Regions from separate parts of the Sphingopyxis granuli genome, predicted to be linked through region 3. Evidence: riboswitches for the same ligand, from Rfam matches in the RefSeq annotation. Region 3 holds a riboswitch; each other region holds the start of a gene.
The links. Region 3 has a riboswitch for cobalamin ahead of cobO (cob(I)yrinic acid a,c-diamide adenosyltransferase). Riboswitches for the same ligand answer to the same signal wherever they lie in the genome.
Positions count from the first base shown of each region.

Region 1: another riboswitch for cobalamin. It lies ahead of SGRAN_RS20840 (TonB-dependent receptor plug domain-containing protein); the one in region 3 lies ahead of cobO (cob(I)yrinic acid a,c-diamide adenosyltransferase).
Region 2: another riboswitch for cobalamin. It lies ahead of metE (5-methyltetrahydropteroyltriglutamate--homocysteine S-methyltransferase); the one in region 3 lies ahead of cobO (cob(I)yrinic acid a,c-diamide adenosyltransferase).

Region 1 is NZ_CP012199.1:4,557,114-4,562,878, forward strand. It holds gene SGRAN_RS20830 (TonB-dependent receptor family protein) at 1-1,508, opposite strand, end outside; gene SGRAN_RS20835 (DUF2946 family protein) at 1,577-1,966, opposite strand; cobalamin riboswitch at 2,073-2,292, shown strand; gene SGRAN_RS20840 (TonB-dependent receptor plug domain-containing protein) at 2,473-4,401, shown strand; gene SGRAN_RS20845 (ABC transporter substrate-binding protein) at 4,416-5,282, shown strand; gene SGRAN_RS20850 (FecCD family ABC transporter permease) at 5,285-5,765, shown strand, end outside.
Region 2 is NZ_CP012199.1:2,851,985-2,857,749, forward strand. It holds gene leuA (2-isopropylmalate synthase) at 151-1,815, shown strand; gene SGRAN_RS13290 (hypothetical protein) at 1,984-2,523, shown strand; cobalamin riboswitch at 2,596-2,798, shown strand; gene metE (5-methyltetrahydropteroyltriglutamate--homocysteine S-methyltransferase) at 2,915-5,221, shown strand; gene SGRAN_RS13300 (acyl-CoA thioesterase) at 5,214-5,621, shown strand; gene SGRAN_RS13305 (NAD(P)H-dependent flavin oxidoreductase) at 5,718-5,765, shown strand, end outside.
Region 3 is NZ_CP012199.1:3,969,264-3,975,028, reverse strand. It holds gene SGRAN_RS18235 ((deoxy)nucleoside triphosphate pyrophosphohydrolase) at 1-355, shown strand, start outside; gene SGRAN_RS18230 (malonyl-ACP O-methyltransferase BioC) at 947-1,813, opposite strand; gene SGRAN_RS18225 (double zinc ribbon domain-containing protein) at 1,925-2,737, shown strand; gene grxC (glutaredoxin 3) at 2,742-3,008, shown strand; gene SGRAN_RS18215 (DUF1178 family protein) at 3,005-3,478, shown strand; tRNA gene SGRAN_RS18210 (tRNA-Arg) at 3,527-3,603, shown strand; cobalamin riboswitch at 3,866-4,087, shown strand; gene cobO (cob(I)yrinic acid a,c-diamide adenosyltransferase) at 4,199-4,807, shown strand; gene SGRAN_RS18200 (cobyrinate a,c-diamide synthase) at 4,804-5,765, shown strand, end outside.

The DNA.
Region 1 (5,765 bases), 590 kb from region 3:
GTGATCGCCGCGCGATACCAGGCGACGTCCCAACGCACCGGACCCATCGTTCCGCGCGTGCCGATCTCCGCCGTCCAGGCGCGCTGCGGCCGGATGTCGGCGATCAGCGCGCTGGCGGGCGGCATGCCGATCGACTGGAACACCTCCCCGAAACCGGGAAATTCGGCCGAGCGGCTGTAGTTGGCGAAGATCTGGACATGCTCCGCCGGTTCGACCAGCACGCCGAACTTGGGCGAAAAGGCGTCGAACGCGACGCGCCCGTCGCCGGCCGGGGTCGCCGAAAAGCCGACGCGCCGCTTGCGCATGCCATCGGCATAGACGCCCCCCGCGATCAGCGTCACTGGCGGCACCGGCCGCACGCGCAGTTCGCCATAGAGGCTCGCGGTCCGCGCCTCCTGATCGGCGTCGAGGGTCAGCGCGCCGCGCCGGCCGGCGACGTTGACGAACTGCCGCGCGTGGGTGCTGCCACGGCGAATCTCGCCCCCCAGCGTCACCTCGACCGGCCCCGCCGCATAGTCGATCCGCGCGAACCCGCCGACGTCGGTCGATTTCTGATCGATCAGCTGAAAGATCGGGTGAAAGAGCGATTTCGCGTTGACGAAACCCCCGACCTCGAGCGTCGCGGTGCCGAGGTCGAAGCGGGTGCGGTTCTGCAGGCGCAGCGAATCGATGTCGCGCCGCTGGTCGCCCGCGACGCTGCTCGCATTGGCGCCGCGCGGGGCGGTCAGCGCCTGCGCCTCGGTCAGCGCGCCCGGCAGTTGCTGGCGGATGCGGTTGATGCTCGCATAGAAGCGCGTCGCGACCCCGTCGCCGAGCGTCAGCCCGACATTGCCGTGGAAGCGCAGGCTGCGGCGCTGCGCATGGTCGCGGTCGCCGTCCGACGTGTCGGCGCTGACCGCGCCCCAGGCGTCGACCGGCCCGCTGGCGACGCCCGCCGAAACCAGGCCGCGAAGCAGGCCGAAGCTGCCGGCATCGCCGCGCAGATAGACGCCCTGGGCGGTGCGCCCGGTCGGGGTCACGCCGTTGATCGCGCCCCCCAGCGTTCCCGAACCGAAGCGCAGCGCATTGGCGCCGCGCCAGACTTCGAGATGGTCGAAGAAGATCGGCTCCAGCTCCTGAAAATCGCCATTGTCGTCGGCGAGGTTGATCGGCACCCCGTCCTGCAACAGCGTGACGCCGCGCATGTGGAAGCCGCGCGAGAGGCCCGAGCCACGGATCGCCAAGCGCACCTCCTGCCCATAGCGCGGCTGGAGGTAGACGCCGGGCGAGAAGGCGAGCGTATCGCGCAGCGACACGATCGTCTTGTCGGCATAATCCTGATGCGTGACGACGTCGGTGCCGCCGGGGGTCTGCGCCGCGCGCTGCTGCGCGGCGTCGGCGAGCGTCGGCGCGGTGACGATGATCGTCGCCTCCTCGGCGTGAGCGGCCGTGGAAAACAGCACCGGGGAAAAGGAAAGGACGAGGGCGAGCGCCGGCAGGGGCGCCGCACGGGTAACGGAACGGGTCATGGAAAATCCTTCGCTGAAAATCAGGCAAGGCCGGCGCGCGCGAAAGCGCGGCCGGCGATCGGTCTGAATCAGGCGAAGGCGGGCGGGCCGGTGCTGGGGGGAAGCGGCGAGGCGATGCCCGGCGCGAAGCCGAGCGAGGGGATCGCCGGCGGCGCGGGGTCGACCCGCACCGGCGCCGCGGGCAGCGCCGGGGCATCGGGCACGATCGGCGCCACCGCGAGCGCGCCCCACGGGCAATGCTGCTGCCCCTCTCCATCGGGATGATCGCCCGCGGTCTGGACCGGGATGGTCATCGTCCCGCCGGGGTTCGACGGGTCCGAACAGACGCGGACGGTGATCGACCCCCCGGCATCGGGCCCGATCATCCAGCCCGGCGCGACCAGCACCCGCGCGAGCAGCGCGAGAAGCACCGGCAGCAGCAGCCAGCCCGGTCGGCGGAAGGCGGAAAGATCGGCCACGCCGCGCTCCTAGTCCCGGCGGACGGTTCGGGCAAGCGCGCAGGCCCCGCAAAAGCCGATTGCCAAAATGCGCCGAGGCGCTATGGGCGGGCGCCGCAAGGGCAACCTTGCATTGATCGCGCCGGTGCCCCGATGGGGCTTAAAAGGGAACGCGGTAAGGGGGTCCGGCCGGACCTTCGAAACCGGGGCTGTCCCTGCAACTGTAAGCGGCGAGCGCGATGCACCGACCCGGTCCCCGACCGGGTCTGCCACTGGGGCGACCTGGGAAGGCGTGCATCAAGCGACGACCCGCGAGCCAGGAGACCTGCCGGCGTGGGTCGCTCAATGCCTCGGTCCAGGGAAAGGCCAGGGCACGGAGAACTCCGTCGAGCGACGACCCAGCGGCCGGGGCCGCTTCGGGGCACGAAATGCGGGCGCCTTGCGCCAGCCCGCCGCCCGTGCGCCGGTCGATCGCGCACGCGGCTCGGCAGGTCCCCGCCTTCGCTCTCGGCGCGTGGGGGACTCCCATGTTGAAATACGGCCTTTCCATCGTGGCGCTGGCGGCGACCTCGCCGGCGCTGGCCCAGACCGGCGATGCCGCCGCCGACCCGCGCCCCGGCGACGCGATCATCGTCACCGCCTCGCGTTCGGGCGAAGGGGTCCGGGCGGACCAGCTCGGCGCCTCGGTCACGGCGATCGACAGCGAAGCGCTCGAACAGCGCCAGACGCGCATCGTTTCCGACGTGCTGCGCGACGTGCCCGGCGTCGCGGTCAGCCGCACCGGCGGCCTCGGCGGCATGACCGATATCCGCATCCGCGGCAGCGAAGCCAATCACGTCCTCGTCCTGGTCGACGGCATCGAGGTCGCCGACCCCTATCAGGGCCAGTTCGATTTCGGCGGTCTGCTCGCCGACCCCGCCGCGCGGATCGAGGTGCTGCGCGGCCAGCAATCGTCGCTCTATGGCTCCGACGCGATCGGCGGCGTGATCCATTACATCACCCTGTCGGGGCGCGAGGCGCCGGGCCTGAGCGCCCGGATCGAGGGCGGGTCGTTCGGCACCGTCGCCGGCAGCGCCCGCGCCGCGGGCGCATCGGACAGCTTCGACTATGCGATCACCGGTACCTATTACGGCGCGAACGGCTATCCGACCGCGCGCGGCGGGGTGCGCGACGTCGGGATGCAGACGGTCGGCGCGAGCGCGAAGCTGGGTTGGACGCCGAGCGACGCCTTCCGGCTGAACGCCGTGCTGCGCTATGGCTTCAGCGACGCCGACAACAACGACAGCGAATATGACACGACGAGCCCGCGCTTCGGCTATATCGTCGACAGCCCCGGCGTCCATGTCGAGACCGAATCCTTCCATGCCCTGCTGGCGGCCGAACTGACCGCGCTCGACGGGCGCTGGGTGACCAGCCTGTCGGGGCAGCTTTCCGACACCGCGCGCCACGGCCGCTCCCCCTTCGGGTTGGACTATGGCAGCAAGGGACAGCGCTACAAGGGATCGCTGACCTCTAGCATCCGCTTCGGGACCGATGCGATCGCCCACCGGCTGACCGGTGCGGTCGATGTCGAGCGCGAGGCGTTCCGCACGCTGACGCCGGGCGCCTTTCAGGGAAAGCGCCACACCGACAATCTGGGGCTGGTCGCCCAATATGAGCTGACCGCGGGCGCGCTCTCGCTCGGCGCGTCGCTGCGCCACGACGACAACAACCGCTTCGACGATGCGACGACCTGGCGCGTCCAGGGCAGCTATCGCCTTCCGACCGGCACGCGCATCCGCGGCGCCTATGGCACCGGGGTCAAGAATCCGGGCTATTTCGAGCTGTTCGGCTATATCGACGGCCGCTACATCGGCAATCCCGACCTGAAACCCGAAAAGTCCGAGGGCTGGGAAGCGGGGATCGAGCAGAGCTTCGGCGCCGACGACTGGGCGACGATCGGGGCGACCTGGTTCGATTCGACGCTGAAGGACGAGATCTTCACCAACTATCCCGCGCCCGACTTCACCGCGACTCCGGCGAACCGCGCGACGACGAGCAAGCAGCACGGCATCGAGGCCTTCGCCAGCGCGCGGCCGCTGCCGCAGCTTCGCTTCGACCTCGCCTACAGCTGGATCAAGGCGCGCGAGAACGGCGCGCCCGAAGTGCGGCGACCGAAGCATATCGCCAGCTTCAACGCCACCGTGTCGAGCAGCGACCAGCGCTTTGCGGGGACGCTGACGCTGCGCTACAACGGCCGCACGACCGACCTCGCCTATATCAACCCCAGCTATGTCCCGGTCGTGGTCGCGATGAAGGACTATGTGCTCGTCAACCTTGGCGCCGATTACCGGGTGACCGACGCCATCTCGGTCTTCGGGCGCGTCGAGAATCTGCTCGGGGTCGACTATGAGGAAATTTTCAGCATCGCGACGCCGGGCCGGGCCGCCTATGGCGGCGTCCGCCTGCGCTTCTGAGGGAAGGAACGCGCTTGACGCCATACGCCGCCCTGCCCGCGCTCGCGCTGCTGCTCGCCGGCGGCGGCGCGCTGTGGGCGCAGCAGGGCGGCCGTACGGCACCAGCGGCGACGCCGCCGGCCGCGCCGCAGCGCGTCGTGTCGCTCAACCTGTGCGCCGACCAGTTGCTGCTCGCGCTTGCCGACCGCGACCGGATCGCCGGGCTGACGCGCAACGCGACCGATCCCGGCATGTCCGCGGCCGCCGCGGCGGCGCGCGGGCTGCCGCTGATCCGCAACGCCGCCGAACAGATACTGGTCGCGGCGCCCGACCTGATCGTCGGCATGCCCGCGAGCGGCAGCGCGGCGGTCGCGGCGCTGCCGCGCGGCAGCTTTCGGACGCTCGACCTGCCGACCGCCGACAGCTTCGACGTCATCCGCCGGACGATCCGCCTGACCGCGACCGCGCTCGGCGATCCGGCGCGCGGCGAAGCGCTGATCGCGCGGATGGAGCGCGACCTCGCCGGCGTGCCCCGCCCGGGGCGCGGCCGGGTCGCCGCCTATTACCAGCGGCGCGGCTACATGACCGGGACGGGGACGCTGATCGACGAGATGATGGGGCGCGTCGGGCTGGTCAATCTTGCCGCAAAGCTGGGCAAGCCGCCGCTGTCGCAGCTGAGCCTCGAGGAGATGGTGGCGGCGAACCCCGATTTCCTGATCGTCGAAAGCGCGAGCGACACCATCACCGATCAGGGCAGCGAGATGCTGCACCACCCCGCGCTTCGGGGCATTCCGCGGCTCAGCGTGCCGGAGGCGTGGACCGTTTGCGGCGGCCCCGCTTATGGGGCGGCCGTGCACCGCCTTGCCAGGCAGATCCAGCGCCACGACGGCGCGCGCCGATGACGATGCGCGAGGCCCGATCGCCCCGGCGGCTGACGCTGGCGCTGCTCGCGCTCGCATGCGGGGCGGCGGCGGCTTCGCTGTGCTTCGGCACCGTCGACCTGCCGCTCGCCCGCCTGTTTGCCGCCGCATCCGGCCGCGGCGATCATGTCGCGACCGTCATCCTCTTCGACCTGCGCCTGCCGCGCCTGCTGGTCGGGCTCGCGGTCGGCGCCATGCTCGGGCTCGCGGGGGCGGCGCTGCAAGGCTATCTGCGCAATCCCCTCGCCGAGCCGTCGGTGCTCGGCACCTCGAACGCCGCGGCGCTCGGCGCGGTCGCCGCGCTTTATTTCGGGCTCGCCAATCTTCACCCGGCGGCGCTGCCGCTGCTGTCGATCGTCGGTGCGCTGCTGTCGCTCGCGCTGCTCTTCGCGCTCGCCGGCCGCTCCGAAAGCCCGCTGACGCTGATCCTCGCCGGCATCGCCGTCGGCACCCTCGCGGGGGCGG
Region 2 (5,765 bases), 1.1 Mb from region 3:
AGCGCGGGCGATGCACATGCGCGGCCTCCTTCTTCTGCGACTTACACGCCCTTGGGCGTGACTTTCGGCCTGCGCCTTTCGCGGCGGGCCACGCGCTCAAGGGCCTGACGACACAGCATCCGAATCCACGCAAGCAGAAGAAGCCAACCCATGCCCATGCTCCGCGACCCCTCGGCCAAGTACCGACCCTTTCCGCAGGTCCCGCTGGAAAACCGCCAGTGGCCCGCCCGCACGATCACCAAGGCCCCGATCTGGCTCTCGACCGATCTGCGCGACGGCAACCAGGCGCTGATCGATCCGATGGACGCCGAAAAGAAGACGCGCTTCTTCGACCTGCTCGTCAAATGCGGACTCAAGGAGATCGAGGTCGGCTTCCCCGCCTCGGGCGCGACCGACTTCGACTATATCCAGAACCTCGTCCGCTCGGGCCGCATCCCCGACGACGTCACGCCGCAGGTGCTGACGCAGGCGCGCGCCGACCTGATCCGCACCAGCTTCGACAGCCTGGCAGGCGCGAAGACCGCGATCGTCCACCTCTACAACGCGGTCAGCCCCGCGTGGCGCCGCATCGTCTTCGGCATGGAGATGCCCGAGATCAAGCAGATCGCCGTCGACGGCGCGAAGCAGCTGCGCGACAATGCCGCGCGCCTGCCCGGCACCGACTGGCGCTTCGAATACAGCCCCGAGACCTTCTCGACCGCGGAGATCGATTTCAGCATCGAATGCTGCGCCGCGGTGATGGACGTGCTCCAGCCGACGGCGGACAAGCCGATCATCCTCAACCTGCCCGCGACGGTCGAAGCGGCGACGCCCAACATCTATGCCGACCAGATCGAATATTTCTGCAAGCATCTGCCGAACCGCGACCGCGCGCTGATCAGCCTGCACACGCACAACGACCGCGGCACCGGGGTCGCGGCGGCCGAACTCGGCCTGCTCGCGGGCGCCGACCGCGTCGAGGGCTGCCTGTTCGGAAACGGCGAGCGCACGGGCAACACCTGCCTCGTCACCATCGCGCTCAACATGTACACGCAGGGCGTCGACCCCGAACTGGACTTCTCCGACATCGATCAGGTCATCCAGACGGTCGAATATTGCAACCAACTGCCGGTCCACCCGCGCCACCCCTATGGCGGCGAACTGGTCTACACCGCCTTTTCGGGCAGCCACCAGGACGCGATCAAGAAGGGGTTCGCGGCGCGCGAGCGGCAGAATGACGACAAGTGGGAAGTCCCCTACCTGCCGATCGACCCCGCCGACCTGGGGCGCAGCTACGAAGCGGTGATCCGCGTCAACAGCCAGTCGGGCAAGGGCGGCGTCGCCTGGGTGCTCGAACAGGACAAGGGGCTGAAGCTGCCGAAGAAGATGCAGGCGAGCTTCAGCCACATCGTCCAGGCGGTGGCGGACCAGACGAGCCGCGAGCTGACCGCCGACGACATCTGGACCGCCTTCGAAGGGCATTATCTGGCGGCGGACGGCAAGCGCTTCCAGCTCGTGAGCTGGGCGGAAAGCCAGAGCGGCGCCGACCGCATCTTCGCCGGCAAGCTGACCATCGACGGCGCCGAGCGCAGCATCAGCGGCCGCGGCAACGGCCTGATGTCGAGCGTCGTCGCCGCGCTGGCCGAATCGGGCGGCCCGGCGATGGACATCGTCGATTATTCCGAACATGCGATCGGCCAGGGCAGCAATGTGCAGGCCGCCGCCTATGTCGAATGCCGTACCCCCGACGGCCGCAGCCTGTTCGGCTGCGGTCTCGACACCGATGTCGCGACCGCCAGCGTGCGCGCGATCCTGTCGGCGGCGAACGCGATCTGATCCGGTCGCGGCGCCCGGGGCGGCGCGGGCCGCCCCGGCCTCCTCGCACCCCTTCCCTCTCCCGTCCGCCGCATCCCGGTCACGACTGGCCCGATCGGCGTTTCGCGGCGCGCGCATTTGGTCCTAAGCCGATGCGCGCAGCCGGGGGGCGGCGAAGGAGAAGGACCCGTGAACGCATCCCAGGCCTCGTCCGCCAGCGGCCCGAGCGCGCCCGTCGCTCCCGCCGGGCCGCTCCCCGCCGTCGGGGGAAGCAGCGACCTGTTCTGGAGCCTGCAATATTGCCGCGCAAGCGCGCTGTCGCTGACCCGTCTCGAACTGGCGCTCGCCAGCAGCGACCGGCGGCGGATCGTCGAGGCGATCGATCGCCTCCACGCGCTCGACCGCGAAATCGAGCGCAGGGTCGCAAGCCTGCCGCCGCCGCCCGATCCCGACCCCGAGCGCGAGGCGATCGACCGGCACCTCGACCGCGAGAAGATGGCGGTGGCGTTCGAAAAGCTGGCGCTCGCCAGCGGGATCAGCGGCCCCGCCCTCGCATCGCCGCCCGCCTTCGCGGCGCGCACGCGGCCCGAAACCGAGCTTTCTCATGAGGTCGAAGGGCCGCCCTTCGATCGCCGGCGAACCCATATTCTCGCCTCGCACGGTCCGAAGATCGCGCTCCTGCTGGCGATCGCGGCCGCCACCGCCGCGCTGCTGGCGACCGCCTTTTAGGATAGGGCCAATCACCAGCCAACACATATAAAGATTTCTTTATATAGCGCTTGACAGGATTGCCGCGGCGCCTATTCTTCATGCTGTCGAGGTTCTTCGCGCCGGGCATCCGGGGCGGAGCGAAGATGGGAAGCCGGTGCGAAACCGGCGCTGCCCCCGCAACTGTAAGCGGCGAGCGGCGGTCGATCATGCCACTGGTTCGGCAAGGAACCGGGAAGGCCAGACCGCTGCGGCGACCCGCGAGCCAGGAGACCTGCCTCGTCAGATACGTCCTCCGGCGGGGTGCCCGGTCAGGCCGCATGCATGGCTGCGTCCGACCCTTGCCCTGCGGACGCGGGATATCGTGCGTTCGCGTCTGTCCGTCGCCCTTGCCCCCTGCAAGGTGCTCGAAATGACTGTCAGCGTCGCCACTTTAGGCTTTCCCCGCATCGGCCTTCGCCGCGAACTCAAGGTCGCGCTCGAATCCTACTGGTCGGGCAAATCGACCCTCGCCGACCTGCACGCCGCGGCGGCCGGCCTGCGCGTCGCCCATTGGGCGCGGCAGAAGGCGCTGGGGGCCGACATCCTGCCGTCGAACGATTTTTCGCTCTATGACCATGTGCTCGATACCTCGGCGCTGATCGGCGCCGTCCCCGCGCGCTACGACTGGGACGGCGAGACGGTCGATACCGATCTCTATTTCGCGATGGCGCGCGGCGCACAGGGCGATCCGGCGCACGCCGGGTGCGGCCACGCCGCCGATACGACGGCGCAGGAGATGACCAAATGGTTCGACACCAACTATCATTTCCTCGTCCCCGAACTCACCGCCGGCCAGACCTTCCGCATCGCCTCGACCAAGATTTTCGACGAATATGACGAAGCGAAGGCGCTGGGGTATCAGACGCGCCCGGTGCTGCTCGGCCCGGTCAGCTACCTGATGCTCGCCAAGGGCAAGGCGGTCGAACCGCTCGCCCTGCTTCCCGCGCTGCTCGACACCTATGCCGAGATCCTCGCGCGGCTGGCGAAACAGGGCGCCGACTGGGTGCAGATCGACGAGCCCTGCCTCGTCCTCGATCTCGACGACGCGCAGCGCGCCGCGTTCGAGCGCGCCTATGCGCGGCTGGCGACGGCGGGGCCGCGCCTGATGCTCACCCCCTATTTCGGCGGTCTCGGCGACAATCTCGATCTCGCCGCCGAACTGCCCGTCCACGGTCTCCACCTCGACCTCGTCCGCGCGCCCGAACAGCTCGGCCCGGCACTCGACAAGGTGCGGCCGCACGTCCTGCTGTCGCTCGGCGTCGTCGACGGCCGCAACATCTGGCGCGCCAACCTTTCCGACCTTTACTGGCGGCTCAAGGAGCTGGCGGCGACGCGCGACCTGATCCTCGCGCCGTCCTGTTCGCTGCTCCACGTTCCGGTCGATCTGGCGCTCGAAACCGCGCTCGATCCCGAAATCGCGCAATGGCTGGCTTTCGCGGCGCAAAAGATCGAGGAACTCGCCGCGCTCACCAAGGCGCTGAACGAAGGCGAGGATGCCGCCTTCGCCGCCTTTTCGGCGTCGCGGATGGCCGCGGTCGCCCGCGCGACCTCGCCCCGCATCCACGATCCCGCCGTCGCCGCCCGCCTTGCCGCGCTCGACACGGACGCCGCGCGCCGGGCCGCGCCCTTCGCCGCGCGCCGCGAGGCGCAGCGCCGGCGCCTTCCGCTTCCCCGCTATCCGACCACGACGATCGGCTCCTTCCCCCAGACGGCGGAGGTCCGCAAGGCGCGCGCCGCGCATATCCGGGGCGAAATCGACGATGCGGCCTATGACCGCTATCTGAAGGTCGAAACCCGCGCCGCGATCAAGTGGCAGGAGGAGATCGGCCTCGACGTCCTCGTCCACGGCGAGTTCGAGCGCAACGACATGGTGCAATATTTCGGCGAACGGCTTGCCGGATTCGCCTTCACCCGCAGCGGCTGGGTGCAGAGCTATGGCTCGCGCTGCGTGCGGCCGCCGATCCTCTATGGCGACGTGTCGCGTCCGCGGCCGATGACGGTCGACTGGTGGCGCTATGCCCAGGATCAGACCGACCGGCCGGTGAAGGGCATGCTCACCGGGCCGGTGACGATCCTCAACTGGTCGTTCGTCCGCGACGACCAGCCGCGCGAAGCGAGCTGCCGCCAGATTGCGCTGGCGATCCGCGACGAGGTGCTGGACCTTGAGGCCGCGGGCGCCGCGATCGTCCAGATCGACGAGGCGGCGCTGCGCGAGGGGCTGCCGCTGCGCCGCGGCGAATGGCCGCATTATCTGGGCTGGGCGGTCGAATGCTTTCGCATCGCGGCCTCTGGCGTGCGCGACGACACGCAGATCCACACCCACATGTGCTATTCGGAATTCAACGACATCCTTCCCGCGATCGGCGCGATGGACGCCGACGTCATCTCGATCGAAACCGCGCGGTCGCAGATGGAACTGCTCGGGGCCTTCGCAAGCTATGCCTATCCGAACGAGATCGGTCCCGGCGTCTATGACATCCATTCGCCGCGCATTCCGGCCGAGCGCGAGATGACCGACCTGCTGACCCTCGCCGGACGGCACCTGCCGTCCGATCGTATCTGGGTGAATCCCGATTGCGGGCTCAAGACGCGCAAGTGGGACGAGGTGCGACCGGCCCTCGTCTCGATGGTCGCCGCGGCGCAGCGGATGCGGATTCGGGAGGCCTATGATGCCTGACGAAACCATGCCCGCGGGCCAGCCCACGATCCGCGTCACCGCGATGCCCGCCAACGCCAATGTCTATGGCGATATCTTCGGCGGCTGGCTGATGGCGCAGATGGACCTGGCCGCGTCTTCGGTCGCGTCGCTCCACGCGCGCGGTCGGGCGGTCACGGTCTCGGTGGAGGGCATGGCCTTCCACCGCCCCGTGTTCGTCGGCGACGAGGTGTCGGTCTTCGGCCGGCTGGTGAAGGTCGGCCGGACCTCCATGCATGTCGAGGTCGAGGCCTGGGCGCGCGACCGCCATGCCGAGGACGGGCACAAGGTGACGCAGGCGGTCTTCATCTTCGTCGCGGTCGGCCCCGACCGGCGCCCGCGCGCGCTCGGCCGCCCGGCCGCCGGTCCCCCGCCGTCCTGACCGGCTCGCGCTTGCGGCGGGCGGCCGCGATCCCCCTTGCGCAGCCTTCCGTTTACGTTAAGGTCAGCCGAAACCTCTATTCGGAGAGCGACGCCCATGGCCCTTCCCGCGATTTTCGACCGCCTTCGCCTGCCCGTCATCGGT
Region 3 (5,765 bases):
CGGTCGGATCCTCGTCCAGCAGCGCCCGGTGGGCAAGCCGATGGCGGGACTGTGGGAATTTCCGGGCGGCAAGGTCGAACCCGGCGAGACGCCAGAGGCGGCGCTGATCCGCGAACTGGCCGAGGAACTGGCGATCGACGTCGATCACGCCTGCCTCGCCCCCGCCTGCTTCGCGAGCGACACGCTAGCGGGCCGGCACCTGCTGTTGCTGCTCTATGTCTGCCGCAAATGGCGGGGAACGCCGGTCGCCCAACATGCGACCGCGCTGCGCTGGGTGCGGCCGGTCGAGCTTTACGGCCTCGACATGCCGCCCGCCGACCTCCCGCTGATCGGGCTGCTGGAGGCGCTTGTTTAGACCATGATGACATCAGGCGGACTCGTCATTGCGAGCGGCGAAGCCGCGCGGCAATCCAGAGTGTGTGCAGACCGCCTGGATTGCTTCGCTCCGCTCGCAATGACGAAGTGGGTCAATCCAAAGTCATCATGCTCTATGGCCTGTGGGGATTCGGGTGCTTGCGGACGCATAGGACCGTGTCCCCGCGAAGGCGGGGACCCGGTGCGGTGGGACGCAAATCCTGATTTCATCCGCTCTGGGCTCCCGCCTTCGTGGGAGCACGTGGTTTTGTTTTGCGGAAAAACTGAATCCCCGCAGGCCATAAAGCGGCTTGCCGTTGGAGCATGATGACATCAAGCTCGCTCGTCATCGCCACCCCGGATCGGCCCTTATCCCTTTTCGACAAGGACCCGTTCCCCGGCGAAAGCCGGGGTCCACGCGGAGCAGCGCCGTGCCGTCTGGACCCCGGCTTTCGCCGGGGAACAGCTCCTTACTTGCCTGAAGGGCATATATGCCGATTTCAGGCTCGCCGCTCTGAACAGGCGTCGCCCCAGCGAAAGCTGGGGCCGCTGGCAAGTCTGCGCTACGCCAGCCGCCGCCCCCGCTCGACGATTATCGCTTCGGCTTCAGCGCCTCCGTCAGCGAGGCGGAGCCGCTGCCGCGCCGCGCCGGCTGGGGCTGGTCGGGGTGCGGCGCCCAGCCGCTGAAATGGACGAGCCGGAATTGCTCGGCGATACGGCCGTCGGGGTCGGCGCCGGCGGCGAAGGCGACCGCAATCCGCGCCGTTTCCTCGCGGGTCAGCGGCGGCGGGGCAGGGGATAGGCGGCTCGCCAGCCCCGCGGCGCGCAGATCGCGGGCGAGGGCGAAAACGTCGCTATAGCGCACGGTCAGCGCCTCGACATCGACCACGGGCAGCGCAAAGCCGGTGCGCTGGAGCAGATTGCCCATCGCGGCCAGGTCGATCTGCGGGTGCATCCGCGCGACGGGGCGGACACCCTCGGCCATCACCGCGCGGCGCAGGCGCGGCAGGCTGCCGTCGCCGACGAAGGCACCGAGCAGCAGCCCGTCGGGGGCCAGCAGCGCGCGCAGGCGGACGAGCGCGCCGGGCACGTCGTTGACGCCGTCGAGCCCGCCGGGCCACAGGATCAGGTCGAAGCTGGCGAAGGGCAGGTCGACCGCATCGGCTTCCCCTACCAGCGCGTCCACCGACGCCGCGAGCGCCGGCCCGGCCTCGAGGATCGACAGTGCGGTCCCGGTGCCGCGCAGATGCGCGATCAGCGCGCCGTCGTGCGCGCCGATCAGCAGGGTGCGCGGAAAGCTGCGCGTGACCATGGTCAGCCGGTCGAGCAACGTCTCGGCGATGATCGGGGCGAGGAAATCGGCATCCTTCGGCAGGCGCGCCATCCGGTCGCGCTGGGCGCGATGGCGCGCGGGGGAAAAGAGCGGGGCGGATGAGGCGGGAGCGGGAGCGGACGGCATGGCGCGCTTGTGCCGCTCCGGCCGATGCTTCACAACCCCAAGATGGCGATGCGCGTGGGGAAAGAGGGGCAGGATGCGGCGCCGCGGCGCTGGAATGGGCCGCTGCGGACGATGGTGCGGAGCGTGGCACGCGGCGTCGCCGATTATGCGCTGCCGCCGCGCTGCCCCGCCTGCGGGGTGATCGTCGGCGACGACCGGCAATTCTGCCTCGCCTGCTGGTCGTCGCTCGATTTCCTCGACGGACCTGCCTGTTCGCGCTGCTCGATCCCCTTGCCCGATGCGCCGGCGGGCATCCCGCTCGAATGCGGCGCCTGCCTTGCCGACCCGCCGCCCTTCGACGGCGCCCCCGCCGCCGTCGCCTATGGCCCCGCCGCCCGCACCGTCGCGCTGCGGCTCAAATATGGTCGCCGGCTCGGCCATGCGCGGCTGATGGCGCAGTTCCTCGCGCGGCCGCTGGCGGCGCTGACGATGGGGGAAGAGGACGGCGAACCGCTGCTCGTCCCGATCCCGCTTCACCGCTGGCGGCTGTGGTCGCGCGGCTTCAACCAGGCGGCGCTCGTCGCCGACGCGCTGGCGCGGCACAGCGGCGTCGCGCACGATCCGCACCTGCTCGTCCGCACGCGCGCCACCGCATCGCTGCGCGGCAAGGGAAAGCGCGAGCGCGAGCGGATCGTCGCCGGCGCCTTCGCGCTGGCGCCCGCGGCACGGACGCGCGCCGCCGGGCGGCACCTGATCCTGGTCGACGACGTCCATGCGAGCGGTGCGACGCTGCGTGCCGCGGCGCGGGCGCTGCGGCGGGTCGGGGCGGCGCGCGTATCGGCGCTGACCTGGGCGCGAGTGGTGCCCGGCGCGGCGTCGCCCGTCGATCCGATTGACTTTGCCAAGCTGGATTCCGATATGGACGGCAGGATGATGACGGGATAGCCGCATGGCGACGATCGAGATCTATACCAAATTCTTCTGCCCCTATTGCACGCGGGCGAAGGCGCTGCTCGACGGCAAGGGCGCCGCTTATGAAGAGATCGACGTGACGATGGATCGCGCGGGCTTCGATGCGATGGTCGCGCGCGCCGGCGGACGGCGCACCGTGCCGCAGATCTTCATCGACGGACGGCACATCGGCGGCAGCGACGACCTTGCCGCGCTCGACGCGAAGGGCGGGCTTGACCCGCTGCTGGCGGCGGGGCGGCCGTGATCGTCTTCGACCTCAGTTGCACCGCGGGCGAACATCGCTTCGAGGCGTGGTTCGCCAGCAGCGACAGCTTCGCCGATCAGCAGGCGCGCGGCCTGATCGCCTGCCCGATCTGTGGCGACAGCGCGGTGCGCAAGGCGGTGATGGCGCCGCGCGTGGGGGCCAAGTCGAACCAGGCGGGCGGGGCGGTGGTCGCCGCGGTGCCGCCGGGCGAGCCGGCGAATGCCGTGCCGGCAGAGGTCGTGCGCCGCGTCCTTGCCGAAATCGCGGCGAAGCAGGCGGAGATGCTGCCGCAGTCGCGCTGGGTCGGCCGCGAATTCGCCGATGCGGCGCGCGCGATGCACGAGGGGCGCGCTCCCGAAAACCTGATCCACGGCCAGGCCTCGCCCGAAGAAGCGCAGGCGCTGCACGACGACGGCATCGCGGCGATGCCGCTGCTCGTCCCGGTCGTCCCGCCCGATCTCGCCAATTGACGGCGGCAAGCCCGCGCCGGTAGAGAGGCGGCGCTGCCCTGGCAGCACGCGCCCGTAGCTCAGCAGGATAGAGCATCAGATTCCTAATCTGGGGGCCACAGGTTCGAATCCTGTCGGGCGCACCATTCCCGAACAAAAGAGAGAACTTTGGCTGGTATGGGCCGTTAGCGGACCGTCGGCATCGTACCGACATGGCCGGGAAAGCAGGCTCACCTGGCCGCACGATTCCAGCCTTAGTCGCCAGTTTTCCGCGGCGCAAATCGATAGAAGCGGACATTTGATAACCGATCCGGCGGCAATGGACGCCAACAGCCGTTAGGGACGGGATCACCGTGGATGTTGATTAAGATGGATCATGCGCTAATTCCGGATGAGTGAAGGCATCTGCCTTTGCGCAACCGCGCCGGTGCCCGCGAGGGCATAATAGGGAATATGGTGAGGCCGTCCGTTCGCGGCAGGCCAAAGCCATGGCTGTCCCTGCAACTGTAAGCGGCGAGTGCGATGCACCGACCCGGTCCCCGACCGGGTCTGCCACTGGGGCGACCTGGGAAGGCGTGCATCAAGCGACGACCCGCGAGCCAGGAGACCTGCCGGCGCGGGTCGCTCAATGCCTCGGTCCAGGGAAAGGCCAGGGCACGGATCACCCGTTCGGGCGACGAAAATCAGCGGTGCGGTGCCGGTCGGCGCCGCGCCAGAGCGATGTCGTGCCTGGAGGGAAAGATGACTGAAGACGAAATCAATGAACGCCACAATGAAAAGGCGCGCAAGCGGCAGGCTGCAAGAGTCAAGATCATGGCCGACAAGACGCAGGAAAAGGGCCTGCTGATCGTCCACACCGGCAAAGGCAAGGGAAAGTCGACTGCCGCCTTCGGCATGGTGTGCCGCGCGCTGGGGCACGGGATGAAGGTCGGCATCGTCCAGTTCATCAAGGGCGGCTGGGCGACTGGCGAGAAGGCCGTCTATTCGGCCTTTCCCGGGCAGGTCGAGCACAAGGTCATGGGCGAAGGCTTCACCTGGGACACGCAGGACCGTGCGCGCGATATCGCCTGGGCGCGCGCCGGATGGGACGAGGTGAAACGGATGATCGCCGATCCCGACATCGCGATTGTGGTCGCCGACGAACTCAACATCGTATTGCGCTACGAATATCTGCCCGTCGACGAGGTGGTCGCGGGCCTGCTCGATCGAGGCGCGATGAAACATGTCGTCGTCACCGGCCGCAATGCGCCCGAGGCGCTGATCGAAGCCGCCGACCTCGTCACCGAGATGGTGCAGGTGAAGCACCCGTTCCGGTCGGGCGTGAAGGCGCAGCGGGGAATAGAGTTTTGAGCGGCCAACTCGCGCCGGGACTGCTGGTCGCGGCGCCGCGCTCGGGGGTGGGCAAGACGCTCGTCGCGATCGGGCTGCAGCGCGCCTTCCAGCGTGAAGGACTCGGCGTCGCTGCGGCAAAATGCGGACCCGACTATATCGACCCCGGCTTTCACGCCGTGGCGACCGGGCGATCCTCGGTCAATCTCGACGGTTTCGCGATGACGCCGGCGATGCTGAAGGGGCTGGCGGCGCAGGCGGCCTGCGGCGCCGATCTGGTCGTCGCCGAAGCCGCGATGGGATTGTTCGATGGCGCGGGCCGGAGCAGCACGGCGGCCGAGGTCGCGCGGCTGACGGGTTGGCCGGTCCTGCTCGTCGTCGATGCCGAGGGCGCGGGTCAGAGCGTCGCGGCGGTCGCGCATGGCTTCGCGACCTTTCCCGGCGCGCCGCCGGTGGCCGGAGTCATCGTCAACCGCGTTGCGAGCGACCGTCACGCCGCGATGATCGCCGAAGGATTCGACGCGCTCGACCTGCCGCTGTTCGGCATGATCCGCCGCGACCCGGCGCTGGCGGCCGCCTCGCGCCACCTCGGGCTGGTGCAGGCGCGCGAAGATGGCGCGTTGGACGAGCGGATCGATGCCGTCGCGGCGATCCTCGCGCGCGATTGCGACCTCGCCGCGATCCGCGCGGCAGCGCATGCGACCGCTCCGGCCTTCCCCGTCCGACCGCGCCTGCGTCCGCCGGGGCAGCGCATCGCCCTCGCCGCCGACGATGCCTTCGCCTTCTTCTATCCGCATCTGGCGTCGTGGTGGCGCGATGCGGGCGCTGAGATTTGCGGCTTCTCGCCGCTCGCCGACGAGGCGCCGCCGATGGACTGCGACGCCTGCTGGCTGCCCGGCGGCTATCCCGAACTGCACGCGGGCAGGCTGGCGGGCAATGCGCGCTTCATGGCGGGGTTGCGCGCCTTCGCGGCGCGCGC